Regions from separate parts of the Cellulomonas sp. URHB0016 genome, predicted to be linked through region 1. Evidence: riboswitches for the same ligand, from Rfam matches in the RefSeq annotation. Region 1 holds a riboswitch; the other holds the start of a gene.
The links. Region 1 has a riboswitch for cyclic di-GMP ahead of ACVW07_RS18260 (hypothetical protein). Riboswitches for the same ligand answer to the same signal wherever they lie in the genome.
Positions count from the first base shown of each region.

Region 1 (14,463 bases):
TGCAGGCGTGCGGCACGGCGATCATGCTGCCGCTGCTCATGACGACCGTGATGACCGTGACGCCGGCGGTGAGCCGTGGCCGGACGATGGGGAACATCTCGATCGTCATCTCGGTGGCGCCGGCGCTCGGCCCGACGATCTCCGGGCTCGTGCTGAGCGTGCTGCCGTGGCGGTGGCTGTTCGTGCTCGTCCTTCCGGTGGCGCTCGGCGCCCTGGCCCTCGGTGCGGCCCGGTTGCCGAACCTCACGGAGCCGCGGCGTGCCCGGGTCGACGTCCCGTCCGTGATCCTGTCGGCCCTCGCGTTCGGCGGGCTCGTCTACGGGCTGAGCGGGCTCGGCGCGGCCGCCACGACCGGCGTCGCGACGGCCACGTGGGTCGCGCTCGGGGTCGGCGTCGTCGGGCTCGTCGTGTTCGTGGCCCGGCAGCTGCGCCTCCAGAAGGTCGACGACGCGCTGCTCGACCTACGGACCTTCTCGACGCCTGCGTTCGCCGTGGCTGTCGGGGTCATGGCGATCACGATGATGTCCCTGTTCGGCACGCTGATCCTGGTGCCGCTCTTCGCACAGGTCGTGCTCGGGCTCGACGCGCTGCAGACCGGGCTGCTGCTCCTGCCGGGCGGGCTGCTCATGGGCCTGTTGGCGCCGAGCGTGGGCCGCGGGTTCGACCGGTTCGGGCCGCGGGTGCTCCTCGTGCCCGGCGCCGTCATCGTGAGCGCCGGTGCGTGGGCGTTCACGCTGCTCACCGCGACGAGCTCGCCGTGGCTGCTGCTGGTGGCGCACGTGATCCTCAGCGCGGGTCTCGCCCTGATGTTCACGCCGCTGTTCACGTCGGCCCTCGGCTCGTTGCCGGGTCGCCTGTACTCGCACGGCAGCGCCGTGGTCGGCACCGTCCAGCAGGTCGCCGGCGCGGCGGGGACCGCGCTGTTCGTCACCGTGCTCACCGCGCAGGCGGCGACGCTCGCCCGCGGCGGTGCGGATGTCGTCGAGGCGACCGCCGGGGGAGCGCACGTGGCGTTCCTGGTGGGCGCGGGCATCTCGCTGCTGGCGATCCCGGCGGCGTTCGCCGTGCGTGGCGGTCCCGGAGGACATGGCGCGCACCAGGCGCACGAGGCGCCCGCGAACGAGGCGGAGCGCGCTGTCGGCGAGGTCGCGGCCGTCTGACGGGCGCACTGGGCCGACCTGGTGAGTGTCGACCCTCGTCGTGGGCCGAACGCGGTGAGGGTCGGTCCTCGTTGGAGTGAACCGTGGCGTCCCGGGACCACCGGATCGTCCGCTTCTGCCATGGTTCGTGCCAGCGAAGCACTGATCTCGGTCCTGTACCTGGTCGCCTGGGCCCGAGGGAGCTAGTGGCGAACCCGGCGCTGTGCACCCGATCCCCGTGCACACGACTCGCAGCTGGGAGCACCACATGCGCACGACCGTCCGTCGATCCCTCGCCCTCCTCGGCGCGTCCACCCTCGTCGTCGCCGGCGCGGGTGCCGCACAGGCCTCCGTCACGCTCGACGCCGCGTCCGGCGCCGGCTTCGTCGGCAAGGGCGACGTCCAGACGGCCCTGGGGTGGAACAACGCCGTCCTCCAGAAGAACGCCGAGTCCCTGACCTTCACCAGCCGGCAGGCGGCGGCCCAGTCCGTCACGCAGGGCGTCAGCCAGACCGGGCAGCAGCTCGCCAGCCAGACGGTCTCGCAGGACGTGACATGCACGCTCGTGACCGGCAAGAAGTCCTTCCACCGTGACGGTGAGCGCGCCGGGGTGAGCGACGGCACCCGTGCCGGCACCCGTGCGGGCAGCCGGGCCGGCGCCCTCAGCGGCGTCCTGGCGTCGGACGTCGCTTACGAGGCCCGCAAGGCCAACCAGTTCACCGGCTTCAACCTCAAGGGCTACGCCGCCGGGCCCTCGTTCACGGCGTCCGGGGACGTCTCGTGGGGTGCGGCGTCGTACGGTGACTGGTCGTTCGGGGACTACACGTTCGGTGAGGTCGTCTGGGGCGGCTGGGAGGCCGAGCCCGGCGAGAACCCGGCCGACTGCCTCGGTGGCAACCCCGGGGTCACCGACCTGACGAACGACCTGGTGGCGCACGACCCGGTGGCAGGTCTCCTGCTCGAGGGTCCCGCTTCCTACGGCACACCCGCGTACGGCGCCGTTGCGGCCACCGGCCCGGTGGCGTTGTTCGTGAACTCGGTCCCGCTCCCGATCACGCCCGCGGTCGTCGGCTGACCTACGCACGCAGCGAGGCCGCACCCCTGGGGTGTGGCCTCGCTGTCGTGTGCGCTGCCCTTGACGCCTTCTCCTGTCCCACCTACCGTGAAGCCATTCCTTAATTAAGGAGTTGCTTACATGGCCGACCGGGACGAGCTGAGCATCGTGTTCGCGGCCCTGGCCGATCCCACGAGGCGCGCGATCCTCACGCACCTCGCCCAGGGGCCCACCACGGTGGGCCAGATCGCGGAGCCGTTCGCGATGAGCCGCCCGGCGATCTCCCAGCATCTGCGGGTGCTGGAGACCGCCGGCCTCATCGAGCGGACCGTCACCGCGCAGTGGCGCACGTGCGCCCTGCGGACCGAGCCCCTCGACGAGATCGCGTCGTGGGTCGACCGGCACCGCCGGTACTGGGACGAGCGGTTCGACCTCCTGGAGGACCGCCTCCGCGCGACGCGCGACGCCCCGGCGACCTCACGGGCGCAGGAGGAGAGAACCGATGAGTGAGCAGAACCGCACGATGGAGAAGACGTTCACGATCACGCGGGTGCTCGACGCGCCACGTGCGGCGGTGTGGCGGGCATGGACCGACCCGGACGAGATGACGCACTGGTACCACCCGCGCGGGCTCACCACGCCGCGCGAGTCCGTCGCCGTCGACCTGCGACCGGGCGGCGAGTACCGCTACACGATGGTCGCGCCCGACGACACCGCGTACCCCACCGGTGGCGTGTACCGCGAGGTCGTCGAGCCGGAGCGGCTCGTGTTCACGTGGGGCGACCCCGGCGACGACGAGGCGCCCGTCGCGACCGTGACGCTCGACGACCTGGGCGACCGGACGCGCATGACGTTCCGGCTCGACGGCGTGCCGGGCGCACCCGGCGACGGCAGCTACTACGACGGCTGGGTCTCGGCACTCGAGGTGCTCGCCGAGCACGTGGCCTGATCCCCGGGCCCGGGCGACCGGCCCCGGGGCCCGGGGCGTGAGCGCGGCACTTCGGGGTGAGAACGGCAGTCAGAGCTGCCGTTCTCACCCCGAAGTCACGTCGTCGCCGGACGGACGCGCGTCAGAGCCTCGGGTTCGCGTTGTGCACGAGCTCCAGCGCCATCTGCGGGAACCACGAGCCCGCCGCAGGGTCGGCGTACCCGCGGACCGGGTCGATGCCACCGGCCGGGTCCCACCGCGTGCACTCGCCGTCGGACTCACCCGGGATCTTCACCCACAGGTAGGCGTCGAGCATCGGCACGCCGGTGCTCGTGGTCGGGCGCAGGCCGAGGCCGCGGTCCGGCGGGTTGCACCAGTCCTGCGCGTCACCGGCCGGGTGGTCGGCGGGCGCGGTCCACGGACCCTGTCCGTTGCGGCTGGTGTCGATGACGAAGCCGGCGAGCGCGTCGGGGCTGCTCGGCGGGTTGGCCGCGTTGGTCACGTTGTCCAGGTACCACTGGTCGGTCAAGCCCCACGTGCTGAAGTCGTTGGGGTCGGCCGGGTAGTACTGGCTGCCGCAGTAGTCGAAGTGGCCGAGCCGCCAGCCGCCCTCGGCGTCGTTGGTGCCGTACCAGAGGCACTGCGACACCCAGGAGCCGTACTTCTGCAGCTTCTCGGTCACCTGGTAGTTCGAGACGTTGAGGAAGAACCCGTCGGCGCGCTCGACGCCCGCCTTGTGCAGGCGGTCGGCCGCGTCGCCCGACCCGAGCCAGCCGGAGTGGGTGCCGTCGAGGTACACGGACGTCTTCGGGAGCGCGGCGAGCCGGTCGACGGCGCCGTTGACCTGCGCGAAGCGGTCGCTCGCGGCGGTCGCGGGGTCGGCCTCGGCGGGCTGGCACCACTCCTGGGCGCCGGTGATCGACGTGTACCAGGGGATGATGCCCAGCCCGTCGGGCTCGACGAGCACGATCGCCTCGCCGTCGCCGATGCCCTTGGCGAAGCCGTCGATCCACGCCAGGTACGACGCGGTGTCGGCGGCGCCGCCGGCGGAGTACTGCGAGCAGTCCCGGAACGGGAGGTCGTACGCCACGAGCACGGGGACGGAGTGGGTCTGCTTCGCCTGCTTCATCGTCTTCTCGACCGACTTGCGGACGTCCTGCGGCGAGCCGGACGTGAACCACACGGCGGACGGCGTGGCGACCATCTTGGTGACGAGCGCGGCGTCGGACAGCTGGTGGGACTTGACCAGCTGCTTGATCTGCGTGACGGCGCCGTCGTTCGGCGGCGGCGTGAAGAGCCGGGTCACCGGCGGCTTCGGGTGGTGGGGAGGCTGCGGGGGGTGCGCCGGTCCGCCGTGCGCGGAGGCGGGCAGGGCGGCGGCTAGTGGGAGCGCTACCACGACGGCCGTGGCAAGCAGGGTCGTGCGGAGGCGGGACAGAGATCTGGCCACGGGGGAGCTCCTACGTCGTTGTCGGATGGCCGGTGCCGTACAGGTGCCTCCAGCGAGCCGGGGCACCACCTGCCGAGCATGACGACCTGGACGAACGACCGCAAGGGGTACCAATCGATCAGGATCGCCTGGCGCCCAGCATCACCCGGTCGAGCGCCGTCATGGCCTCCTCGAGCGTCGCCGGCACGTCGACGACCTGCGCGTCGACCCCTGCGTCGTCGAGCACGTGCCGCACGGCGGCGGCCGGCACGTCGGCGACCCGCACGTGCCGCCCCGCGAGCGTCACCGGCAGACCAGCCGCGTCGAGGGCGACGAACGTCTCCTGCCACCGCTCGGTGCGCACCTCGACGGCCGTCGTGTCCCCGATGATGTCGCGCTCGCTGCCGGTGGCGACGCAGCGGCCGTGCGACATGAGCACGAGCCGGTCGCACTGCTGCGCCTCGTGCATGTAGTGCGTCGTGACCAGCACCCCCACACCGCGCTCCGCCTGGTCGTGCACGGCGTCCCACAGCCGGGCGCGGGCCAGCGGGTCGACGCCGGACGTCGGCTCGTCGAGCACCAGGAGCTCCGGGGCGTGCGACAAGGCCGTGACGAACGCGAGCTGGCGCTGCCGGCCCAGCCCCACCGTGCCGACGAGCTCACCCCGGACAGGGAGGAGCGTGGCGGGCAGGCTGGTGGTCGGCGAGCCGAACGCGTGGTCGACGAACGCGACGTTCTCGTCGACGGTCAGGTCGTCGTAGAGCCCGAGGCCCTGCGGCACGTAGCCGAGCCGCTGCCGCGTCCGGCGAGAAGGTCGCTCGCCGAACAGGCGCAGCACGCCGGACGTCGGCGGGACGAGGCCGAGCAGCATCCGGATGACGGTCGTCTTGCCGGCACCGTTCGCGCCGAGGAGGCCGACGATCTCGCCAGGCCCGACCTCGAGGGTCACGTCGTCGACCGCGACGACGTCCGCGAACCGGCGGGTCACGCGCTCGACGGAGACCAGGGCGTCAGGCACGGGCCGCCTCCTTCGCGAGCGACGCCGAGATCACGGCGTCCTCCAGGTCGAGGACGAGCCGCGTGCCGAGGTTGCTCGTCGGGTCCGGCGACCACTCGCGGTACTCGCGACCGCGACGCCACGCGCGTTCGCGCACGGTGGGCCGCTCGGTCCGGAACACGGCCCCGGGAGCCTGCGCGACGACGTCCGCCGGAGGGCCGGAGAGCAGCACCCGACCGGCGTCCAGCACGAGCACCGACGAGGCGCGCTCGGCCTCGTCCAGGTAGGTCGTCGCCATCGCGACGGCCGCACCCTGGGCCGCGGCCTGAGAGATCATCCGCCACAGGTCCACCCGGCTCACCGGGTCCACGCCCGTGCTCGGCTCGTCGAGCACCAGCAGCCGGGGCTGGTGCAGCATCGCCAAGCAGAACGCGAGCTTCTGGCGCATCCCGCCGGACAGGTGCCCTGCGAGCCGCCCGCCCACCCGTTCCAGTCCGGCCGTCGTCAGGAGCGCGTCACGACGGCGTCGCAGCTCGGCGCCCCGCACCCCGTAGGCCGCTGCGACGAACGAGACGTTCTCGTCGACCGTGAGCTCACGCCACACCCCCGACGTGGTCGGCATGAACCCGGTCTCGGCCAACGGCGGGGAGGTGACGGCGCCGGTCTCGGGCCGCAGCGCGCCGGCGAACGCGCGCAGCAGGGTCGTCTTGCCCGCGCCGTCGCCCCCGACGAGCGCGACGACGGCGCCCGACGGGGCCGCGAGCGACACGTCGTCCAGGGCCGTCGTCCGGCCGTACCGCACCGTCACGCCCTGCAGCCCCCAGGTCGGTCCGGTCATGCGTTCACCGCCTCCACGGGCGTCTCGCGGCCGGTGGTGGGCGCGAGGTCGCGGCGGAACCGCAGCACGGCGGCGGTGAACACGACGAGTGCCATGCCGGTGAGCACCGTGAACGGGAGCCACAGGGCGGCGAGGTCGGAGCCGCGCAGCATCACACCCTGGGAGATCTTCACGAAGTACGTGAGCGGCAGGCAGTAGCCGATCCAGCGGATCGCCGGGGCCATGGCCTGCAGCGGGAAGATGAAGCCGGACAGCAGGATCTGCGGCATGAGGACGAGGATCGCCGTCTGGATGGCCTGCCCCTGGGTCTGCGACACCGTCGAGATGAGCACGCCGATGCCGAGGACGACGAACAGGAAGACGGCGCCGCCGAGCGCGAAGAGCCACGGGCTGCCGTTGAACGGGATGCCGAAGATCCACACGCCGAGGACCGTCACCAGGAGCATGTCGATCGCCGCCAGGATGAAGTACGGCGCGATCTTGCCGACGATCACGTCGGACGGCCGGAACGGCATGACGGCGAGCTGCTCGAGGGTGCCGGCCTGCCGCTCCCGGACCAGCCCGATGCTCGTGATGATCGTGCCGATGAACGTGAGGATGAGCCCGACCAGCGCCGGGACCATGACCCAGGAGGTCTCGAGGTCGGGGTTGTAGAGGATCTCGACGCTCACCTGGTCACCGGCCCGGCCGAGGGCCGCGTCGGCGGTCTGCGCGACGAAGAGGCTCGACCCGTCGACGAACGCGGTGGGCGGGGTCGTCGAGGTGTCGACCACGACGTCGGCGACGTCGTCCTGCACGAGGTCGCGGGCGTCCTGCGTGGTGGCAGCGGTGTCGGTGCCGGTGACGTCGAACGGTTCCGGCAGTGCTGCGGCCACCGCCGCCGCCTGCGGCCCGACCACCTGGGTGGCGATGGTGTCGATCGTGAAGTTCGCCGCGTACCCGAAGATGACCAGCAGCACGACCGGCAGCACCACCAGCATCGCCAGCGTGCGGCGGTCGCGCCGCAGCTCGCGGAACTCCTTGAGGATCATGGCCCGCATGTCGACTCCCTCGTCGTACGATCGGGAGAAATATCCACGTGTGTGGAAATCTACGAGGGTGGGGTGTCATGGTCAAGAGCGAGCCCGCCCGCCGGGGGCGCCGCCGCGGGCCGAGCACCACCCGCGACGCGATCCTCGCGGCCGCCAGGCGCCAGTTCGCGGACCTGGGCTACGACCGCGCGACCGTGCGCGGCATCGCCGCGGAGGCCGGCTGCGACCCGAAGCTGGTCGGCCACTGGTTCGGATCGAAGCAGGAGCTCTTCCTGCAGGTCGTGGAGCTGCCCATCCGACCGGCGGTCGCTCTGGCCGACCTGCGCAGCACCGGTGACCCCGCCACGCTGCCCGACCGGCTCGCCGCGTTCGTCGTGGCCCAGATGGAGACGGACGCGGTCCGGTCCCGCATGGTGCCGCTGATCCGGGCGGCCGCCACCGAGCCCGCCGCCGCGCCGCTGCTCCGCGACCTCCTGGTGCGCGAGGTGCTCGCACCCGTGGCCGCACAGCTCGGCGGTGACACGCCCGAGCTGCGCGCGTCCCTGCTCGCCAGCCAGCTGCTCGGCCTCATGATGGCGCGGTACGTCATCGCGGTGGAGCCGCTCGCGTCCGCGTCACCCGAGACGGTCGCCGCCGCGATCGCGCCCGTGCTGCGGCACTACCTCGACGACCGCCTCGGCTGACGCCGGCGCCTGCGGGCGGGCCCTCCGGCCGCGCGACGCCGGCTCGTGCGTGCGCCTGGGCCGTGGCAGCGTGGCCGCATGGGGACCACGCGGCGCCGGCTCGTGCTCCACGGCATGGTCCAGGGTGTGGGTTTTCGCTGGTCCATGGCCCGCGAGGCGGACCGGCGTGGCGCCCACGGCTGGGTGCGGAACCGCGACGACGGGTCCGTGGAGGCTGTCCTCGAGGGCGAGCAGGACGTCGTCGACGCGCTCGTCCTCTGGGCGCGACGGGGTCCCGCCGGCGCGGCGGTCACCGACGTGGAGGAGCACGACGAGCCGCCGGAGCACCTGCGCGCGTTCGAGATCCGGCCGTAGCGGCTTGACTTCGAGCGCACTCCAACCGGCACGCTGCCAGCACCATCGAGAAAGGATCTTCCATGCGAGTCGGCATCCACCTCATGCGCTTCGACTCCGTCGAACCGGGGGAGCTGCGTCAGGAGCTCGCGGACACGGCCTCCGCTGCCGAGGCCGCCGGCGTCTCGTGGATCTCGGTGATGGACCACTGGTTCCAGATGGAGCGCGCCGGCTTCCCCGCCGAGGACCCGATGCTCGAGGCGTACACGACCCTCGGCTATCTCGCGGGGGTCACCTCGCAGGCCCAGCTCGGCGTGCTCGTCACCGGCGTCACCTACCGGTACCCGGCGCTGCTCGCCAAGACCGTCGCGACGCTCGACGTGCTCTCCGGCGGACGGGCCACCCTCGGCATCGGCGCCGCCTGGTACGACCGCGAGCACCATGCCCTCGGCGTCCCCTTCCCGCCGCTCGCCGAACGGTTCGAACGCCTCGAGGAGGCGCTGCAGATCGCCGGTCAGATGTGGGACCCGCAGAACGACGGACCGTACGAGGGCACGCACTACCAGCTCGCCGAGACGCTGTGCCGCCCTCTCCCGCTGAGGCGGCCCGAGATCCTGGTCGGCGGCGGTGGAGAGCGCAAGACGCTGCGACTCGTCGCCCGGTACGCCGACGCCTGCAACCTGTTCGCCACCTCGCCCGACGAGGTCGCGCACAAGCTCGACGTGCTCCGGGCGCACTGCGACGACGTCGGCCGTGACTACTCGACGATCCGGGTGACGATGCTCCACGGCAGCGAAGCGCTCATCGCAGGGGACGTCGGCGCGTTCGTCGACCAGCTCGCGCCGTACGCCGCGCTGGGCGTCGAGACGGTGATCCTGCGGCCACCGGCGACCAGCCTGTCCGCGTGGGTCCGCGACGCGGTGACGCCGGAGGCGGTGGAGCGGCTCCGCGACCTGTGACCGCGGGCCGCCGATGTGGGAGAGGTCCCATCAAGGGTTCGACGAGACATCCCGATGTCTCGGGGGCCGGACATGCACAGGACGTGTCCGCTCCCGTCCCCTGAAGGAGCCACCGAGCCATGAGCCAGCAGACGACGATCCCGCACGACAAGCCGGACCAGCTGCAGAAGATCCTCGCCGGACTGATCGAGGGTGAGCAGGTCTTCGCCGTCTACGACTGCACCGGCGCCGGCACGGGCTTCGTCGCCGTGACCAACCTGCGCGTCATCCTCCAGGACAACTCGTTCGTCGGAGGGAAGTCAGCGGTCACGTCGCTGCCGATCAAGTCCGTCTCGTCGGTGTCGTTCCTCTCCGACAAGTCGATGTTCGGCCGCTTCTTCGCCTCGGCCTCGATCGCGATCACGGCCGGTGCGACGGTCCGCGAGGCCACGTTCCGCGGCGACGAGAAGGCCAAGCACATCCACGACACGATTCTCTGGCTCCTGACGCGCGCCTGACGCGCGTCCGACCGGGGGCGTGCACAGGCCTGCGTCAGGCCGACGGAGGACCCTCAGCCGGTCGCGTCGAGCGAGCGCAGCACCTCGATCACGACGGACGCGGACCGGTCCGCCGCGTCGTCGACGTGCGTGAGGAAGTCCACGCCGGCGACCGGGCCGCACAGGTCCGAGATGCCGCGGACCGACAGGAACGGCACGCCGTACAGGTGGCTCGTGTGGGCGAGGGCCGCCGACTCCATGTCCGTGGCGAGCGCTCCCGGGAACGACTCGCGGATCCGGTCCACGCGGGTCGCGTCGATGAACGCGTCGCCGGACAGCACCGTGCCCGAGTGCACCGTCAGGTCGACGGCGGCCGTCGCGGCGGCGTCGTGCAGCGCCTTCTCGGCGGCGTACACCTCGGGCATCCCCGGCACCTGGCCGAGCGAGTAGCCGAACGCCCGGGCATCGGCACCCGAGTACAGGTACTCCGAGCCGACGACCACGTCGCCGACCCGGACGTCGACCCCGACGCCGCCCGCGGAGCCGGCGCTGACGAGGGCCCGCGGGTGGGTCGCGTTGATCGCGACCGCAGCGGCCGTCGCGGAGTTCACCAGGCCGATGCCACAGGTCACGAGGAGCACCTGTCGCCCGGCGAGGGTGGCCATCCGGTGCTCGGCGTGACCCACGCGGGTCGCGGGTCCGACGAAGTCCGCGCGCTCGACGAACGGCGCGGCCTCGTCGGCCATCGCCGTGACGATGACGGCGTCGACGGCGATCACGCGGTCACCTGGCTCCACTCGTCGCGTGCGGCGAGGAACGTGCGAGCCGCCTCCTGGGCGCCGGCCAGCGTATGGTTCGCGCCCCAGCCGCACTGCACCTCGTTGGCGGCGGGGACCTCGGTGGCGGTGGTGATGTCCTGCAGCGTGCTCTGCACGAGGTCGAGGACGTCGTCGTGGGCCCACTCGCCCTGCAGGATCAGGTAGAAGCCCGTCTGGCAGCCCATCGGGGAGAAGTCGACGACCCGGTCCGAGTGGTTGCGCGAGTGCTCGGCGAACAGGTGCTCCAACGAGTGCACGGTCGGCATCTCGAGGTGGGCCACGTTCGGCTGCGTGAAGCGCACGTCGAACTTCTGGATGACGTCGCCCGCGGGCAGCACCTTGGTGTCGGCGAGGCGGACGTACGGGGCCACGACGGTGCGGTGGTCGAGGTTGAAGGACTCGACGTTCATGCGGGGCTGGTTCACGGCTCAGATCCTTCGGCTCGGGAATGGCCCATTGTCCCTCGCCCGCCCGGTGCGGCGGACGGGCGTCCGCTCAGCGGGCGAGGCGCTCGACGACCGCGCCGTACAGGGCGGGCAGGGCGGACGCGAGGGGCACGATCCCGCCGCGCAGGGGCGAACCCGCGGCCGACACCAGGCCGGAGGTGAGCATTCGGTAGTCCCGGGTGGCGGCGCTCCAGGCGCGCTCGTAGGCCGCGTTGGACCGGGCGACGTCCGAGCCGAGCGTCGCGACGGCCGCGTGCGCCTGCGCGAGCCCTACGCGCAGGCCCTCACCGGTCAGCGCGTCGACGTATCCCGAGGCGTCGCCGACGAGACGCACCCGTCCCGCGGTGCGGGCCGTCGTGCGCTGCCGCAGGGGGCCGGCACCCCGCGTCGGGCCGACGACCGGTGCGCCGGCGAGCCGGTCGCGCAGTGCGGGGAGGGCCGCCAGCGTGCCGTCGACATCGGTGCGCGGCGGGCCGAGCAGGGCGATCCCGACCAGGTCGTCGGACACCGGCGTGACGTAGGCCTCGGCGGTGCGGCCCCAGTGCACCTCGACGAAGTCCGACCACGGCGGCACCCGGACATGCCGGCGGACACCGAACCTGCGCCGTCGCGGCGTCTGGCCGGACGGCGCGTCCAGCCCGACGTGACGGCGGACCACGGAGTGCAGGCCGTCGCACGCGAGCAGCCACCGGCCGCGCACGCCCGCCGCCGTCACACCGGTGGCGTCCTGCTGGACGACCCCCGCCCGCCCGGCGACGGCCCGCGCGCCGAGCTCCTCGGCCCGCCGGGCGAGCGCCGCGTGCAGGGTCGTCCGCCGCACACCCCGGCCCGGACCACCGCCGAACAGGTGGTCGGCGACCCGCTCACCCGACACGTACCGGATGCCGGTGAGCACGTGCCCGCCCGGATCCACGCCGAGCCGGGCCAGAGCGGCCAACGCGCCAGGCATCAGGCCCTCGCCGCACGCCTTGTCGATCGGAGTCGCACGTGGTTCGACGACGACCACCGACATCCCGGCGAGCCGCGCCTCGATGGCGGCGGCCAGCCCCACGGGACCGCCGCCGACGACGAGCACGTCGACGTCGGACGTCATCGGTGCGTCGTACGGACCGCGGGGTCGGCCGCGCGGAGCGCGCGCTCCTCGGCGGGGATGCGGAAGCCGAGCAGCAGCACGGCGTTGAGCACGGTGAAGGCCAGGGCCGTGACCCACGCGGTGTGGACGAGCGGGAGCGCGGCGCCCTCGACCGCGACGGCCAGGTAGTTGGGGTGGCGCAGCCAGCGGTACGGCCCACGGTGCACGAGGTCCGCCCCGGGCACCACGATGACGCGGGTGTTCCACTGCGGGCCCAGCGTCCTGATGCACCACCATCGCAGCCCCTGCGCGGCGAGCACGGCGACGAACGCCGTCCACCCGAGCACGGGCAGGAACGGCCGGTCGGCGGCGTGCACCTCGATGAAGCACGCGGCGAGCAGCGCGGTGTGCAGGGCCACCATCGGCGGGTAGTGCCGCTTCCCGCTCTCCACCCCGCCCCGTGCGAACGCCCACCGGGCGTTCCGGGACGCGACGACGAGCTCGGCGAGGCGCTCCAGGGCGACCGCGAGCAGCAACGCGTCGTACCAGGTCACACGGCCTCCTCGGGCCAGCGGAGCAGGACGGCCTCGGCGCTCACGCCCGGCCCGAACGCGAACAGGACCCCGGCGGACCCGGGCACGTGGTCACCCTCACGCATCCTCGCCGCCAGGACGTGCAGCACCGAGGCGGACGACAGGTTCCCGACCCGGGCCAGGGAGTCCCAGCTCGCCGCGAACGCCCAGTCGGGCAGGTCCAGCGACCGCGCGGCGGCCTCCAGGATCCGCGGGCCGCCGGCATGCGCGACCCAGGTGTCGACGTCGTTGACCTTGAGGCCGTGGGCGGCGAGCAGGTCCGTGACGTCGGGCCCGAGGTGCCGCTCGACCACGTCCGCGAGGCTGGCGGCGAGCACGATGCGGAACCCGGTGCCACCGATGTCCCAGCCGAGCATCCCGGCCGTGTCCGGGTACAGCGCGCTGCGGCTGTCGACCACGTCCACGCCGCCCACGTGCGGTGCTCGGGCCGCGCCCACCATGACCGCGGCGGCCGCACCGTCGCCGAACAGCCCGGTCGAGACGACGTTGGCCATCGAGTCGTCGCCGTGCTGCAGCGTGAGCGAGCACAGCTCGACGGAGACGAGCAGCGCGACGTCGTCCGGGTGGCCCTGGAGGTAGTCCCGCACCCGCGCGATCCCCGCGGCCCCGCCCACGCACCCGAGCCCGAACACCGGGATGCGGCGCACGTCGCTCCGCAGCCCGAGATGGTCGACCAGGAGCGCGTCCAGCGACGGGGCCCCGATGCCGGTGATCGAGGTGAACAGCACGAAGTCGACGTCGGCCGGCGTGAGGGCGGCGTCGTCCAGGGCCTGCCGGCACGCCGCGCCCGCGAGCGCGAGCCCTTCGCGCAGGAACGCGTCGTTGGCGTCGGTGAACGAGGTCAGGGACGCGTACGCGTCGAGGGGCAGCGCCGTGTGCCGCGTCGCGATCCCGGTGCCGGCGTGCACCCGCTCGACCACCGCCCGGCGCCGCGGGTCAGCGGTGAGCAGCGGGGCGATGGCGGCGGTGATGTCGGACTGGGGGTACGAGTACGGGGGCAGGACGGGGGCGATCGAGGCGATCCGCGCCATGGGGGCATCGTGTCACGCGATGTCCGGTCCGTCGCCCGGGCCGACGCCCACGACCGGCCGCCCGGTCTGTCGGCCCGGCCCCGGCACCTGCGACGATGGCGCGGAACCGGGGAGGTGGGCCATGACGCAGGTGGACGTGCGACCGCGGCGCGCGCTCCTGCACCTCGCCCTGGCGAGCCATCCGGGCCCGACGGTCGCGGTCACCCTGTTCGCGGCGGCGATGGCGCTCGGCGCGGGCGCGCCGGCCCGGACGGCGGTGCTCGTCACCCTCGCGGTGCTCGCCGGCCAGCTCTCGGTCGGCTGGTCCAACGACTGGGTCGACGCCGCCCGCGACGCCGCGGTCGGCCGCACGGACAAGCCCGTGAGCGCGGGGCGGGTGTCGGTCCGCGCCGTGCGGTCGGCCGCCTGGTCCGCCGCGGCGGCGTGCGTGGTCGTGTCGGCGTCGCTCGGGTGGCGGGCCGGTCTGCTGAACGTCGCGACCGTCGCGTCCGCCTGGTCGTACAACGTGCGGCTCAAGAGCACCGCGTGGTCCTGGGCGCCGTTCGCCTTCTCGTTCGGGCTTCTCCCGATGGTCGTGGCGCTCGCACTGCCCGGGTGGCCGCCGGCGGCCTGGTGGGCGGTGGCGGGAGGAGCCCT
Region 1 covers NZ_JBSRZU010000001.1:3,984,608-3,999,070, forward strand. The annotation lists gene ACVW07_RS18255 (MDR family MFS transporter) at 1-1,160, shown strand, start outside; cyclic di-GMP riboswitch class II at 1,287-1,369, shown strand; gene ACVW07_RS18260 (hypothetical protein) at 1,408-2,214, shown strand; gene ACVW07_RS18265 (ArsR/SmtB family transcription factor) at 2,335-2,703, shown strand; gene ACVW07_RS18270 (SRPBCC family protein) at 2,696-3,142, shown strand; gene ACVW07_RS18275 (glycoside hydrolase family 6 protein) at 3,264-4,571, opposite strand; gene ACVW07_RS18280 (ABC transporter ATP-binding protein) at 4,690-5,568, opposite strand; gene ACVW07_RS18285 (ABC transporter ATP-binding protein) at 5,561-6,385, opposite strand; gene ACVW07_RS18290 (ABC transporter permease) at 6,382-7,425, opposite strand; gene ACVW07_RS18295 (TetR/AcrR family transcriptional regulator) at 7,494-8,099, shown strand; gene ACVW07_RS18300 (acylphosphatase) at 8,178-8,453, shown strand; gene ACVW07_RS18305 (LLM class F420-dependent oxidoreductase) at 8,516-9,391, shown strand; gene ACVW07_RS18310 (hypothetical protein) at 9,511-9,888, shown strand; gene ACVW07_RS18315 (5'-methylthioadenosine/adenosylhomocysteine nucleosidase) at 9,942-10,646, opposite strand; gene ACVW07_RS18320 (S-ribosylhomocysteine lyase) at 10,643-11,095, opposite strand; gene ACVW07_RS18325 (NAD(P)/FAD-dependent oxidoreductase) at 11,181-12,224, opposite strand; gene ACVW07_RS18330 (isoprenylcysteine carboxyl methyltransferase family protein) at 12,221-12,757, opposite strand; gene ACVW07_RS18335 (type III polyketide synthase) at 12,754-13,827, opposite strand; gene ACVW07_RS18340 (UbiA family prenyltransferase) at 13,949-14,463, shown strand, end outside.

Region 2 (14,463 bases), 3.2 Mb from region 1:
CCCCCGGTGGTGAGCGACGCCCCGGACACCGCGTCGAGCTGGACGTCGTCGATCGCCTTGCCGACGACCTCGTCGGAGACGCCGGAGGCGAACGCGGTCTGCCAGGTCTTGGACGTCGGGTTGGTGGCCTCGGGGGTGACCTCCACCGCGCTCACGACGCCACCGTCGAGGGTGACGGAGACGTCGATGGTCTCCTTGCCGGCCGGCGACTCGTAGGTCCCGGTGCTCTGGTACGTGCCGTCGGCGTAACCGCTGTCGTTCGTCGTGGCGTCTCCCGCACCGGCGTCGGCCTGAGCGGCGCAGCCGGCGAGAGCCGTGGCGAGCGAGATTCCGGACAGGAGCGCGAGCGGCATCCTGCGATTCGTGGTCATGGTGAAGTCCTTTTGTCCCCGGGGCGACCGCCCGGTCCGTGTGGGCCAGACGGTAGGTATCACACCTTGGTGGGGGCCGTGTATCGGCTGTCCATGTCCGAATCGCTTCAGGAACTGCGGGGATGCCTCTCGATCGTGGCGTCAGCCCACGCGGTGGAGCCATCGCACGGGTGCTCCCGCGCCGGCATAGCGGAACGGCTCGAGCTCGTCGTCCCAGGCCTGCCCGAGCGCGAGGTCGAGCTCGGCGCGCAGCCGGGCGGGGTCGGCGGCGTGCTCGAGCGCCGCGCGGATCCGGTCCTCGGGGACGACGACGTTGCCGTGGACGTCCGTCGCCGCGTGGAAGATCCCGAGCTCGGGCGTGTGGCTCCAGCGCGAGCCGTCGACGCCGTGGCTCGCGTCCTCCGTGATCTCGTAGCGCAGGTGCGCCCAGCCACGCAGTGCCGAGGCGAGCCGTGCGCCCGTGCCCTGGGCGCCCTGCCACGAGTACTCGGCGCGGTAGAACCCGGGGCCCGCAGGCTGTGGGGTCCAGTCGAAGATCACACGTGCGGACAGCACGTTTCCTGCCGCCCACTCGATGTGGGGGCACAGCGCGCGCGGCGCAGAGTGCACGAAAAGTACACCGCGGGTGATCGCACCTGCCATGTCGTCCTCCTGAACGGCTCGAGGTTCGCCTTCCCCAACGACCTCGCACCCGTTCCCGGGAGTGACTCACGGACTCGCGGCGTGCTCGCACACAGGTTCGGACCGTGTGCTGTGGACACTATGGCGGACGCCGGGCCGCTGCGCCAGCGACACGACGTCCTGCCATCAGAGCTGCTCGCGGATCGCGCGCATCGCCTTCTTGCGCACCGTGCGCTCGAGCCGGTCGAGATAGAGCAGGCCGTCGAGGTGGTCCACCTCGTGCTGCAGGCAGCGGGCCATGAGCTCGGTGCCCTCGACGACGACCTCCTTGCCGTCCAGGTCCGTGCCGACGACGCGCGCGTACCAGGCACGGTGGGTCGGGTACCAGAGGCCCGGGACCGACAGGCAGCCCTCGTCACCGTCCTGGTACTCGTCCTCGGACATCTCCACGATCACGGGGTTGAGCACGTAGCCCACCTCGTCGTCGATGTTCCAGGAGAACGCGCGCAGGCCCACGCCGATCTGGTTCGCCGCCAGACCGGCGCGGCCGTCGTGGTCCACCGTCTCGAGCAGGTCCTCGACGAGCGCGCGGACACGGTCGTCGACGGTCGTGATCGGGTCGCACGGCGTGCGCAGGACGGGGTCTCCGACGGTCCGGATCTCTCGCATGGCCATGGGCCGATCCTTTCACGGACGGCCCGCTCACCGGGCGCGTCCCCGCTCGTCCGTGCGGCTGTGACCACCGAGACACCCGTTCCGGGCCGGCGCAACGAACTGCAGACAGCACGACGCCGGTGGCGACTGGTCGTCACCACCGGCGGCGTCGTGTCCCGGACAGACCGGGAGTCAGAGCTGTGTGAGGGTCACTCGCCCGCGCGCTGCGTGGGGACGCCCGTGAGGAGCTGGCGCACCTCGGACTCGTGGAAGCGACGGTGGCCGCCGAGGGTCCGGACGGCGGAGAGCTTGCCGGCCTGTGCCCAGCGGGTGACCGTCTTGGGGTCCACGCGGAAGAGCACGGCGACCTCGCCGGGCGTGAGCAGGGCACCCTGCGAGAGGGGGGCATCCGTGAGGGGGGTGGACAGAGCCATGTCGTTCTCCTGTCGTTCGGTAGCTCGGCTGGCCATGTAGGCCCCGTGGCTTTGCGTCCCCGCCTTGCAGCGGGTTTGCCGGTTTATCGCTGACACCGGGAACTATGCCCGAAACTGGACACCTGTGCAACAAACCCGACCACCGGTTTCGTCGGCAAACGGGTGATTTGAGATCGGACGCATCCGGACGCTCCGGATGCTCCGCGAGGACACCTGGACGTTCGTCCAGGTGTCCTCGCAGGTCAGCGCGTCGTCACACCCGGCCGAACCGGGCCCGGACGAACGAGTAGACGCCGAAGGCGATCAGACCGATCGCGACGAGGACCAGCAGAACTCCACCCGCTGGCTGTCCCTGGAGGGTCCGGAGCGCGGCGTCGATCCCACCGGCCTCCTGCGGGTTCGCGTGCACGGCGGCGAGGACGAACAGCACCCCGACGATGCCGAGGGCGACACCCTTCGCGACGTACCCCACCATCCCGGCCCACCGCACCGCCGTCCCCGTGGTCCCGGTGGGGAGCGACCGCAGGTCGCGCAGAAAGCGCTGCCGCAGTCCCTTGACCACGTGATAGATACCGACGACGACCACCGCCACGCCGACCGCCCCCACGAGCAGGCGACCTCCCGGCGCGTCCATCAGCTTCGTCGTCGCGTCGGTCGTCTGCTGGTCGCTCGACCCTCCCCCTCCGGTCGCGAAGGCGTAGGACGTCCCGGCCAGCGCCAGGTAGACGAGCGCCCTCCCGGCCGCCTTCGCACGATCACCCTTCGACGAGCCGCCCGACGACCGGCCGGCCGGCCGCCTGCGCAGTGCGGTGGCCGCCTGCCATGCGCCCAACGCCACGAACGCGACGACCGCGAACCACAGGACGACGGCACCGAAGGGGGTCTGTGCCACCGTCTGCAGCGCTCCGGACTGGTCCGCCTCCTTCGACGTGTCGCCCCACGCGAGCCGCAGGGCCAGCAGCCCGATGAGGGCGTGCAGCACGCCGCTCACCGCGTACCCGGACCGGGCGGCGACCTCCCACGAGCGTGCCGCGCGCTGCGTGGCTTCCTGCGTCGTCATGAGCGTCCTTTCTGGTCGGTCAGCGGTGGTCGCGCCGATAGTGGCAGGCCCCGGCCGTGTCGGCGACCGGTGAGCGGTGGGCGGTGGCGGTGTGCCGTAGCCTGAGCGGCGTCCTCGGGGCAGTAGCTCAGCCGGTCAGAGCAGCGGACTCATAATCCGTGGGTCGTGGGTTCAAGCCCCACCTGCCCCACCCTCGTGGTCTGCGTCGTCCCTCGGGAGCGCCGTCGGGCGTCCGCCAGGACACCCCTCCCGTGGCCCCGGCGCTCGGCCGGTGACCACGGATCCGCCGTGCGGTCGTCTCAGCACGCGCGTCAGGCGATCCGTCCACGCCGACGCCCGCCGGAGGTGCGCGGTCCGACCGTCGCCCGCCGGTACCGTGATCGGGTGCCAGTGTTCTCCCGCCGACGACGCCTCCCCGCCACCGAACGGGCACGGCTCGACCTGTCGCCCGGCGACGCAGTGCTCGCCTGCGTCGAGCTTGCCGACGGGCAGTGGGTCGTCGCGTCGCGGCGCGCCCTGCACGTGATCGGCCGCACCGAGGTCGCCCGGTCACCGTGGTGCGACATCGACGGCGGCACGCTCGACCCGGCTACCCGCACGCTGTCGGTCCGGTGGGTGTGGGGCTCGACGAGCCAGCTGGTCTTCCCCGAGGAGCCCGCCGCCCGCACCTTCAGCCAGGCGTTCCGCGAGCGCGTCCAGCAGTCGGTCGTGCACGTCGTCACCGCGTCCGTCCCGGACGGGCGCCGGGCCCGGGTGGCGCTCCGGCGCGACGAGGACGGCGAGCTCTTCACCCAGGTCATCTCCGACGGGAACGTCGACCTGGGCGACGCCGCGATGGCCGCCGCCGTCGACGCTGCCGAGGCCGAGATCCGGGATGCCGTGGGCCTCCCCCGCTGACGCTCACGCCGACCGGATCCGGGTGTCCGGCGGAGCCCTGGAGGGCTGCTAGAGTTTCTTCCCGCACGATCCCTCGTAGCTCAATTGGCAGAGCATCCGACTGTTAATCGGACGGTTACTGGTTCGAGTCCAGTCGAGGGAGCAAGTAGAACCGCTGGCCAGGCCCCCTTTTTGAGGGGCCTTCGTGCTGTCGCGGCTGATCAGGACGCCATGCGGGTGCGCTCGGCCCTGAGGGCGTGACACAGGGACTCTTGCCGTCTCCAGGCTCGTGGTCACCTGCACACGCCGAGCCCAGGATTGCCGGAGCGCGCACCGGGCGCTGCCAGACTGGCCAGATGCACGCTCGTGACCTTGCCCGGCACGTCGACGTCCTGGTTCCGTCGGACCCGCTCACCGCGGCGTTCCAGCGGATCGAGTCCTCCTCGTTGCCGGGGCTCGTCGTGCGGACCCGCGACGGCTTCGTCGTGGTGCCTGCCTCGCAGGTGCTGCGGGTCGCGCTGCCTCGGTACGTGCTCGACGACCCGGCGCTGGGGCGCGTCTGGGACGAGTCGTCCGCCGACGCGGTGGCTGCCCGGCTCGCGAGCCTGCAGGTGTCCGACCTGCTGGCGGCACAGGAACGGCCGGGGCGACCGCACGGCGTCGACGGTGACGCGACCCTCGTCGAGATCGCGGCGGTGATGGCGGCCGCCCACGTCCCGCTCGTCGTGGTGGTCGAGGACGACGCCCTGCTCGGCGTGGTCACGGCTCACCAGCTCATCGGCCATCTGGCGCGATGACGGCCTTCGGCTGGGTCAGCGTCGCCATCTTCGTCAGTGCGTACGTGCTCATCGCGACCGAGCGGATCCATCGGGTCGCGGCCGCGCTCGGCGGCGCGGGCCTGGTGCTCGGCCTGGGCATCCTGAGCTCGGAGCAGGCCTTCTACTCCGCGGAGACCGGCATCGACTGGGACGTCATCTTCCTGCTGCTCGGGATGATGCTCGTGGTCGCGGTGCTCAAGCGCACCGGTGTGTTCGAGTACCTCGCGATCCGCGCCGCCAAGGTCGCCGGTGGCCGCCCGTTCGGGGTTCTCGTCCTGCTCGTGCTCGTCACCGCGGTGGCGTCGGCGTTCCTGGACAACGTGACCACGATCCTGCTCGTCGCGCCGGTCACGCTGCTGGTCTGCGACCGGCTCGGGCTGCCGGCGGTCCCGTTCCTGGTCGCGTTGACGCTGGCATCCAACATCGGCGGCACCGCGACCCTGGTGGGCGACCCGCCGAACATCATCATCGCGAGCCGTGCCGGCTTCAGCTTCACCGACGTGCTCGTGAACCTCGGTCCCATCGTCGTGGTCGTGCTGCTCGCGTTCGTCGCGATGTCCCGCGCGATGTTCAGGTCGTCGCTGCACGGCGACCCGGGCCGCGCCGACAACCTGCTGGCACTGGATGAGCGGGAGGCGATCACCGACTCACCGATGCTGGCGCGCAGCCTCGTGGTGCTGGGGCTGATCCTCGTGGGCTTCCTGCTGCAGCGGCAGACCGGTGTGGCTCCGGCAGTCGTGGCGCTCGTCGGCGCGGGTGTGATGATCCTGCTCTCACCGCTGACGGCCCGCGAGCTGCTGGGCGACGTCGAGTGGGAGACCCTGCTGTTCTTCATGGGACTGTTCATCCTCGTCGGGGCGCTCGTCCAGGTCGGGGCCCTGGACGCCCTCGCGGGGGGCATCGCGCAGGCCACCGGCGCCGAGGTCGTCCCCACCATGCTCGTCATGCTGATCGGGTCCGCCGTGATCTCCGCCTTCGTCGACAACATCCCGTACGTCACGGCGATGTCGCCCGTGGTGGCCTCACTCATCGAGACGAACCCCGACCTCGGCAAGGACGGAGGGCTCTGGTGGGCACTGGCCCTCGGGGCCGACCTCGGCGGGAACGCCACCCTGGTCGGCGCGAGCGCCAACGTCGTCGCGGCAGGGGTGGCGAGCCGGAACGGGCTGCTGCTCACGTTCCGCGGCTGGCTCCGCTACGGGCTGCCGACGGCGTCGGTCTCGATCGCGCTGTGCGTCCCGTACGTCCTGGTTCGCTATACCTGACCGAGCACTCTTGTCTCCGATGTTAGTTACTAACTAACATCGGAACATGAGCACCTCCATGACGCCGCGAGCGGCGCAGACCCGTCGCTCGCTCCAGACGCACGCGCTGCGCATGTTCGAGGAGCGCGGCTACGAACGGACCACGGTGGCGGACATCGCCGCGGCCGCAGGCGTGTCCCACATGACGTTCTTCCGGTACTTCCCGACCAAGGAGGACGTCGTCCTGGACGACCCGTACGACCCCGTGCTCGCCGAGGCCGTCCGGGCACAACCGCCCGCCCTCATGCCCCTCGAGCGGGTCCGCCTCGGTCTGCTCGACTCGCTCGGCGGCCTGGACTCGGACGAGTTCGACCGTGAGTCGCGGCAGCGGCTGCGACTGGCAGCCGGCGTGCCGGCCCTCCGGGCACGGATCTGGGAGAACATGGCACGCACGCAGGCCGCCGTCGTCGACGCCCTCGTCTCCCAGGACGTCGATCCCGCCGTCGCGGAGGCGTCTGCCGGCGCGGTCCTCGGCGCGACGACGTCGGCCCTGCTGCACTGGGGCGCGACGGAGCCGACGGACGGTGCCGGCGGGCTCGTCGACGCGCTCGGCGCCGCCCTCGACGTGCTCGCGCCGCGGTCATGACACTCCTGCAGGCGCGAGGCCTGGTACGTCGGTTCGGGACGCTGACCGCCGTGGACGGCGTCGACCTCCAGGTTGCGGCCGGTGAGGTGCACGCCCTGGTCGGGCTGAACGGGTCGGGCAAGACCACCCTCATGCGGATGCTCGTCGGCGTCCTGCGTCCCCATGCCGGCCAGGTGCGCATCGGCGACGACGGCACACCCGAGGCCCGCGTCGGTCACCTCATCGACGTGCCGGCGGCCTATCCCGAGCTCACGGTCGAGGAGAACCTGCGGGCCGCGGCCCTGCTGCGCGCGGTGGACCGGGACCGGGTGCACGCCGCGGTGGCGGCGGCGTCGACCGCCGTGGACATCGTGGACCTGCGTGGGCGCCGGGCAGGCGGGCTGTCGCTCGGCAACCGGCAACGGCTCGGCCTGGCGACGGCGCTGGTGCACGACCCGCAGGTGCTGGTGCTGGACGAGCCCACCAACGGGCTGGACCCGGCAGGAGTCCTGGCGGTGCGTCGCCTGCTCGTCGAGCGCGCCCGCACCCACGGGTGTGCCGTGCTCGTCTCCAGCCACCACCTCGACGAGCTCGCCCGGATCGCCGACCGCATCACCGTGCTGCACCGCGGCCGGGTCGTCGGCTCTCTCGAGCCGGGTGGGACCGACCTGGAGGTCCAGCTGTTCGCGATGCTCGCGCGCTCCGACGGGATCGACGTCACCGCCGAGGACCTTCCCCTCACGCATCGGCAGGAGGCACACCCGTGAGCGCCGCATGGACCGTCGAGCTGCTGAAGATGCGCCGGTCACCGGTGACGAGGACCGCGTTCACGGCCATGGCCGGGGTCGCCGCGTTCTTCTCGGTGGGCGCGGCCCTGCTCACCGCTCACGGCACAGGCTCGGGGACACTCACCGGGGCGAAGGTGGCGGCGATGGTCGACGGCGTCGGATGGGCTGCCGTGAGCAGCGCCTTCGGGCAGGTCGTCTCGGTGCTGTGGCTCCTGGGCACCGGCGTCGTGGCCGCGTGGGTGTGCGGTCGGGAGTACTCCGACCGGACGCTCGGGCAGCTGCTGGCCCTGCCGACCCGTTCGTCCCGCGTCGCGGCGGCGAAGCTCGGCGTCACCCTGCTCGCCGCGACCCTCGCCGCGGTCACGGCGGCCTTCCTCGCACTCGGCGGGGGGCTCGTCGCAGGGATCGGACTTCCCGGCGCGCACGACCTGCGCGACCTCGCCGCCGGCGTGCTCGCCGCGGTCGCGGCCGCGTGGCTGGCGCTGCCGTTCGCGTGGGTCGCCACCGTCGGCAAGGGATACCTCCCGGCCGTCGGCGCGCTGCTCGGGGTCGTCATGGTGAGCCAGGTCGTGGTGCTCCTCGGTGGCGGCTCCTGGTTCCCGTGGTCGGTCCCGTCGCTCCTGGTCGGCACCGGCGGCGACCGGGCCGCCACCGCGGTCAGCCCGCTCGGCGTGGTGCTCGTCGGCGTCGTCGGCGCCGCCGCGTGGCTCGCGACGGTCAGGACGTGGTCGCAGCTCGAGCTGACGTAGCCACGCACCGCGCGCACCGCGACGACCGACACCCGCCCGAGCGCGACCGTGTGGCGGCGCGGTCGGGCCCGTTCAGGGCAGGTCGAAGGGAAGGGTGAGCCCGTCCAGGGCTGCGCGGCAGCTGCAGCTGTCGTCGACCGGCAGTGCGTCCACGAGCTGCGCGAGAAGCACCCGCAGCTGGTCGACGCTCCGCGCGAACTGCGCCAGGACCGCCTGGTGCGAGACCGCCCCGGCTGCCTCGACACCGGCGTCCGCATCGGTCACCACGGCGAGGCAGGTGTAGCAGAGGGCCAGCTCGCGGGCCAGGGCGGCCTCCGGCATGCCGGTCATCCCGACGACGTCACCGCCGGCCGCCGCGTTCCGTCGGGACTCGGCCCGCGTGGAGAACCGCGGGCCCTGGATCACGACCATCGTGCCGCCGTCGACGACAGGCAAGGCGGGTCGTGGGAGTCCGACGACGGAGTCGCGACCTTGCGGGCAGTACGGGTCGGCGAGCCCGACGTGCACCACGGCGCCCACCTCGTCGTAGAACGTCGACGGGCGGCCCCAGGTGCCGTCGATCACCTGGTCCGGGACCACCAGCGTGCCCGGCGCGAGGTCGGGACGCAGCGCACCGACCGCCGACGGGGCGAGGACGCGGCGGACCCCCAGCGCGCGCAACGCCCACAAGTTGGCGCGGTAGTTGACCCGGTGCGGAGGGAGACGATGGTCCACACCGTGCCGCGGCACGAACACGACCTGCCGCGCCCCCAGGCGACCGACGAGCGGCGGGTCGCTGGGCTGCCCGAACGGCGTGTCGACACGGACCTCCTCGGTGTCCTCGAGAAGCCGGTAGAGGCCTGAACCACCGATGACGCCGATCGGGGACGCGCTGGTGACCATGGCACCGACCGTAACGGCCGTGACTCGTCAGCCGGCCGGCGACCCAGATCCGTCAGCCTCTCGTCATGCGCGCGGGCCGGGACGTCGGGGAATGCTGGGGAGCGTGCACATCCTCGTGACCGGTGGAGCCGGTTTCATCGGTCGACCGACGGTCGCCGGCCTGGTCGTCGCGGGACACGACGTGACCGTGCTCGACTCGCTGCGGTCGGACGGGCCGCGGCGGCGGGACCCCGAGATGCTCGCCGGTGCGCGGCTGGTGGTGGGTGACGTCCGGGACGAGCGCGCGGTCGCGACGGTCGTCAGCGGGGTGGACGCCGTCGTCCACCTCGCGGCGAAGGTGGGCCTCGGGGTCGACCTGGACGACATCGCCGACTACGCGTCGGCGAACGACCTGGGCACGGCGGTGGTGCTGCGCGCGGCGTACCGCGCCGGGGTCGGGCACATCGTGTACGCGAGCTCGATGGTGGTCTACGGCGAAGGGGCCTACGACTGCGCGGAGCACGGCCGGGTCGCGCCCGGACCGCGTCGCAGGTCGGACCTGGACGCCGGCGTGTTCGACCCGCGCTGCCCGGCGTGCGACCGGGTCCTGGCGCCGACGGTGGTGACCGAGGACGCCCCGCTCGACCCCCGCAACGTGTACGCCGCGACGAAGGTGCACGGCGAGCACCTGCTCCGGGCGTGGGCGAGGGAGACGTCGGGCGGCGCGTTCGCCCTGCGGTTCCACAACGTCTACGGACCGGGGATGCCGACGGACACGCCGTACGCCGGCGTGGCCTCGCTGTTCCGGTCCGAGCTCGCAGCCGGCCGAGCACCCCGGGTCTTCGAGGACGGCCGTCAGCGACGCGACTTCGTGCACGTGCACGACGTCGCCGCCGCCGTCGTGCGAGCCGCGGCGACGCAGGGGACACCGGGAGAGGTCGTCCCGCTGAACATCGGCTCCGGCACGGTGACCACCGTGGGCGGGCTCGCGTCGGCGCTCGCCGACGCGGTGCACGGCCCCGCCCCGCGGACCACCGGGGAGTACCGGATCGGTGACGTCCGGCATGTCACCGCGTCGTCGGACCGCGCCGCGCAGGTGCTCGACTGGTCGGCGCAGGTGGGGCTCGAGGCCGGTCTGGCGAACTGCTGATCCGCGTCGTTCAGTCCTGGAGCACGGGGTCGGTCCCGTCGCCCGCGACCGGGAGCAGCACCTCGAACAGGCAACCCGCGTCGGTCGGCTCCACACCGACACGGCCGCCGTGAGCAGCGACGACCGTCCCGACGATCGCCAGGCCCAACCCTCCCGACCCGATCTCCCGCTGCTGGTCGCGGTGCGCACCGCCGCCTTGGAAACCCTCGTCGAACACGTGGGCGCGCTCGTGCTCCGGGATCCCGCCGCACGTGTCCTCGACGGCGACCCGGACCTGGCCGTCGGACCGGTAGCCGGCGACGCGCACCGTTCCTCCGCGGCCGCTGCTGCGCATCGCGTTGCCGACCAGGTTGTCGAGCACCCGGGCCAGCTCGTCGGGGACGCCGACGACGTCGAGCCCGCGCTCCACGTCCGCCAGGAGACGGACGTCCTGTGCGGCTGCTGCGGGCGCCCAGTGCGCGAGCACGCCGTTCAGGACCGCGCTGAGCTCGACGGTCTGCGCCGGACGGGTCGGTGCCGGTCCCTCGGGCCGGGACAGCTCGGTGAGGTCGTCGATCATGCGACCGAGACGGTCGACCGCTGCGCCGATGCCCACGTAGGCCGCGTCGGCGTCCGTGACCACCCCGTCCTTGAGGCCGTCGACCGTGGCACCGATACCCGCCAGCGGCGAGCGCAGGTCGTGGCTCAGGAAAGCGACGACCTGTCGGCGTGCGGACTCCAGTGCGCGCTCGCGCTCCCGGGACTCCTCGAGCCTGAGGCGGGTCCGAGCGAGCTCGGCGGCGAGCTCCGCGAGCTCGGCGGTCACCGGGGTCGGCGTGGACGCGCCTGGGCCGCCGGTCAGGTCCCGCGCCTGCGCGCCGAGCGCACGGACGTCCGCCAGGACCAGCCGCCCCAGCACCACGGCCAGCACGACCGCGGGCACCGAGGAGAGCCCGAGGACCAGCCGAGCGACTGCCGCGTCGTGCTCCGAGAGGAACATCGCCCCGACGTTCACCCAGATCGCGAGCGCGACGACCGCCACCGGGACCAGGGCCGTGACGACCATCGCCGCGACGAGCGACACGCGCCGTGCCCGGGTGACGACGAGCGCACCGAGCATCCCGACGGTCGCCGCGCACAGCGCGGTCATCCCGGCGATGAACCACAGGTCCCGGCTCATCCGGCCACCCGGGCCAGCGCGGTCGTCAGCTCGGCGGCGGTACCGAGCCGGTAGCCGGTGCCCCGCACGGTCGTCAGCAGCACCGGCGCCCCCGGGTCGGGCTCGAACTTGCGGCGCAGACGGCGGACGTGCACGACGACCGTCGAGTCGTCACCGAAGTCCCAGCCCCACACCCGGCGCAGCAGCTCGCGGGTGCCGAACGTCGACCCCGCGTGCTGTGCGAGGAACAGCAACAGGTCGAACTCGCGCGGCGTGAGGACCTGCGCCTCGCCGTCGAGCGTCGCCGAACGCACCGCGGGATCCAGCGTCAGCGGTCCGACCGTGACGGGCCGCAAGCCGTCACCGGGTCGGATGTCGCCTCGTCGCAGGAGAGCGTGCAGGCGGAGCACCAGCTCGCGCGGGCTGAACGGTTTGGTCAGGTAGTCGTCGGCGCCCAGCTCGAGACCGACGATCCGGTCGTCGACCGTGTCCAGTCCCGAGAGCAGGACCACCGGGGTCCGGTCCGCGTCCGACCGCATCCTGCGCAGCAGGTCGAGGCCCGAGGCACCGGGGAGCCGGACGTCCAGCACGACGGCGTCCGGTCTGGTCTCCCGCCAGAGGCGTTCGCCCTCGCTCGCGTCCCCGGCGACGCTCGCCTGCACGCCGTCCGCCTCCAGGTAGGCCGCGACGCTACGCGTCACGAGATCCTCGTCGTCGACCACCAGCACCCTGGGCATGGACGTCACGCTAGCCCGCGGCTCGGCACGCAGCGGCCCCCGCACCGGCCGGAGACCGCCCTCTGCCGGATCCGTCATCGAACGGTCATCGCGGCCGACCGTCGCTGCAGCGGAGCCGCGACCTAGCGTGGAGAGGTGACTGCTGGTGACGTGAGGGTGGACCTCGTCCTGCCGTGCCTCGACGAGGCCCCGGCACTCGCGTGGCTGCTGCCCCGGGTCCCCCCGCACGTGCGGGCCATCGTCGTCGACAACGGCTCGAGCGACGGCTCCGCCGAGGTGGCGCGCGCGCACGGCGCGCTCGTCGTCCGGGAGGACCGTCGGGGGTTCGGCGCCGCCTGCCATGCCGGCCTGCTCGCGGCGACGGCCGACGTCGTCGCGTTCATGGACGCCGACGGCAGCCTCGACCCGTGGCAGCTGGGACGCGTGCTCGAGCCGGTGCGCACGGGCTCCGCGGACCTCGTGCTGGGCCGACGGACGCCGACCTCACGAGCCGCCTGGCCGTGGCACCTGCGCGTCGCGAACCGTGTCCTGGTGCGGCGGCTCGGCCAGCGCACGGGCCTGCGCATGCACGACCTGGGTCCGATGCGAGCGGCACGTCGGACCGCGCTGCTCGACCTCGACCTGCGCGACCGGCGATCCGGCTACCCCCTGGAGATGGTCGTGCGCGCGGCCGACCGTCGGTGGAGGGTCGCCGAGGCCGACGTGGACTACGCGCCGCGGACCGGCCGGTCGAAGGTGACGGGCACGCCGCTGGGTCTGGTCCGCACGGTCCGTGACATGTCAGCGGTCCTCAGCTCGTGACCGCGCCGCTCGAGCCGGCCCGGTGCGTGGTGCTGGTGGCGAAGGAGCCGGTCGCGGGACTGGTCAAGACCCGGCTGCACAGCGAGTTCAGCCCGGACGAGGCTGCCACGCTGGCCCGCGCCGCCCTCGTCGACACGTTCGCCGCGATGTCCTCGACACGGGCCGGACACCGCGTCGTCGCCCTCGACGGTGCGCCCGGCCCATGGGTCCCACCGGGCTTCGACGTGGTGGCTCAGCCGCCCGGCGGGCTCGCGGTCAGGTTGGCCGCCGCCTTCCGCGACGTCCTTGCTCGGCCCGACCGCTCCCCCGCGCTCCTGGTCGGCATGGACACCCCGCAGCTCGGCGAGCACCTGGCGGCCGCGGACTTCGACGGCGCGGACGCCCTGCTGGGTCTCACCGATGACGGCGGCTTCTGGGCGATCGGGCTCCGGACGGCTGACGACCGCGTGTTCGACGGCATCCCGATGTCGACCGCCCGCACCGGCGAGACCCAGCTCCGCCGGCTGCACGACCTCGGCCTGCGCGTGAGGCTCCTGCCCCGGCTGCGCGACGTGGACGAGCCGGCCGACGCGCGCGCCGTCGCGCTCGCCGACCCCACGACGAGGTTCGCGGGCACCTGGCGGCACCTGGTCGGGCTCCGGTCGGTGTCGTGATGCGCCCGCACCCGTTGACCGTGTACGAGGCCGCCCTCGACGGTGAGCCGGTCGTCGCGCTCGGGTCGGCCGGCGTCGTCTCTCTGGCCGTCTCCCGGTGGCGGGCGGAGCCCGACGCCATCGACGACGTCATGCTCGCGCGCTGCGAGGCGCCCGTCCTCGACGTCGGCTGCGGGCCGGGCAGGCTCGTCGGTGCACTGAACGCGCGGGGCATGCCCGCCCTGGGTATCGACGTGTCCGCACGGGCCGTCCAGCAGGCCCGCGACCGCGGCGCGATGGCGCTCCTGCGCGCGGTCGAGCACGAGGTGCCGGCCGAGGGACGATGGGGAACCGTGCTGCTGGCCGACGGGAACATCGGCATCGGCGGCGACCCCGCGGCACTGCTGGACCGCTGCCACCTGCTCGTCGGCCCGCACGGCCTCGTGCTCGTGGAGACGGATGCCGACCACGACGCCGACGACAGCGCCCCGCTCACGCTGCGTCACGCAGACGGACGCACCAGCCGGCCGATGCCGTGGGCCCGCGTGGGCGCCCGCACGCTCGCCCGGCTCGCCCCGCGGTGCGGGTTCGTGGTGCTGGAGCAGTGGAACCTGCGCGGTCGCACGGTCGTGGCCCTGCGCGCGCGGTGACCCCGCGGTCAGGCGGTGTCCGCCCGCGGCAGGAGTCCCGGGTCCGCGGCGCCGGGCGCCCTGGGGCGGTGACGGACAGACCCGACGGCGGCGCCGACCAGCACCGCAAGGACCAGGACGCTCGTCGCCACGACGAGCGACGTCGTCGGCGGGACAGGCACCACCGACGGGTCGCGTCGCATGCCCGAGGCCACGACGATCACCACGGCGAACACCGCCAGGACGGCCGCGCCGAGCGCCCCCGCCCGCAAGGC
Region 2 covers NZ_JBSRZU010000001.1:735,234-749,696, forward strand. The annotation lists gene ACVW07_RS03525 (FMN-binding protein) at 1-371, opposite strand, end outside; gene ACVW07_RS03530 (DUF3145 domain-containing protein) at 513-1,013, opposite strand; gene def (peptide deformylase) at 1,179-1,667, opposite strand; gene ACVW07_RS03540 (BldC family transcriptional regulator) at 1,856-2,080, opposite strand; cyclic di-GMP riboswitch class I at 2,096-2,170, opposite strand; gene ACVW07_RS03545 (DUF1206 domain-containing protein) at 2,334-3,140, opposite strand; tRNA gene ACVW07_RS03550 (tRNA-Ile) at 3,257-3,330, shown strand; gene ACVW07_RS03555 (hypothetical protein) at 3,525-4,037, shown strand; tRNA gene ACVW07_RS03560 (tRNA-Asn) at 4,107-4,179, shown strand; gene ACVW07_RS03565 (CBS domain-containing protein) at 4,373-4,813, shown strand; gene ACVW07_RS03570 (SLC13 family permease) at 4,810-6,099, shown strand; gene ACVW07_RS03575 (TetR family transcriptional regulator) at 6,146-6,724, shown strand; gene ACVW07_RS03580 (ABC transporter ATP-binding protein) at 6,721-7,470, shown strand; gene ACVW07_RS03585 (ABC transporter permease) at 7,467-8,240, shown strand; gene ACVW07_RS03590 (S-methyl-5'-thioadenosine phosphorylase) at 8,313-9,122, opposite strand; gene ACVW07_RS03595 (NAD-dependent epimerase/dehydratase family protein) at 9,226-10,251, shown strand; gene ACVW07_RS03600 (sensor histidine kinase) at 10,262-11,410, opposite strand; gene ACVW07_RS03605 (response regulator transcription factor) at 11,407-12,126, opposite strand; gene ACVW07_RS03610 (glycosyltransferase family 2 protein) at 12,262-12,927, shown strand; gene ACVW07_RS03615 (TIGR04282 family arsenosugar biosynthesis glycosyltransferase) at 12,924-13,580, shown strand; gene ACVW07_RS03620 (class I SAM-dependent methyltransferase) at 13,580-14,209, shown strand; gene ACVW07_RS03625 (hypothetical protein) at 14,218-14,463, opposite strand, start outside.
Region 2: it holds a riboswitch for cyclic di-GMP, as region 1 does, so the genes downstream of both, ACVW07_RS03540 (BldC family transcriptional regulator) here and ACVW07_RS18260 (hypothetical protein) in region 1, are expected to answer to the same signal.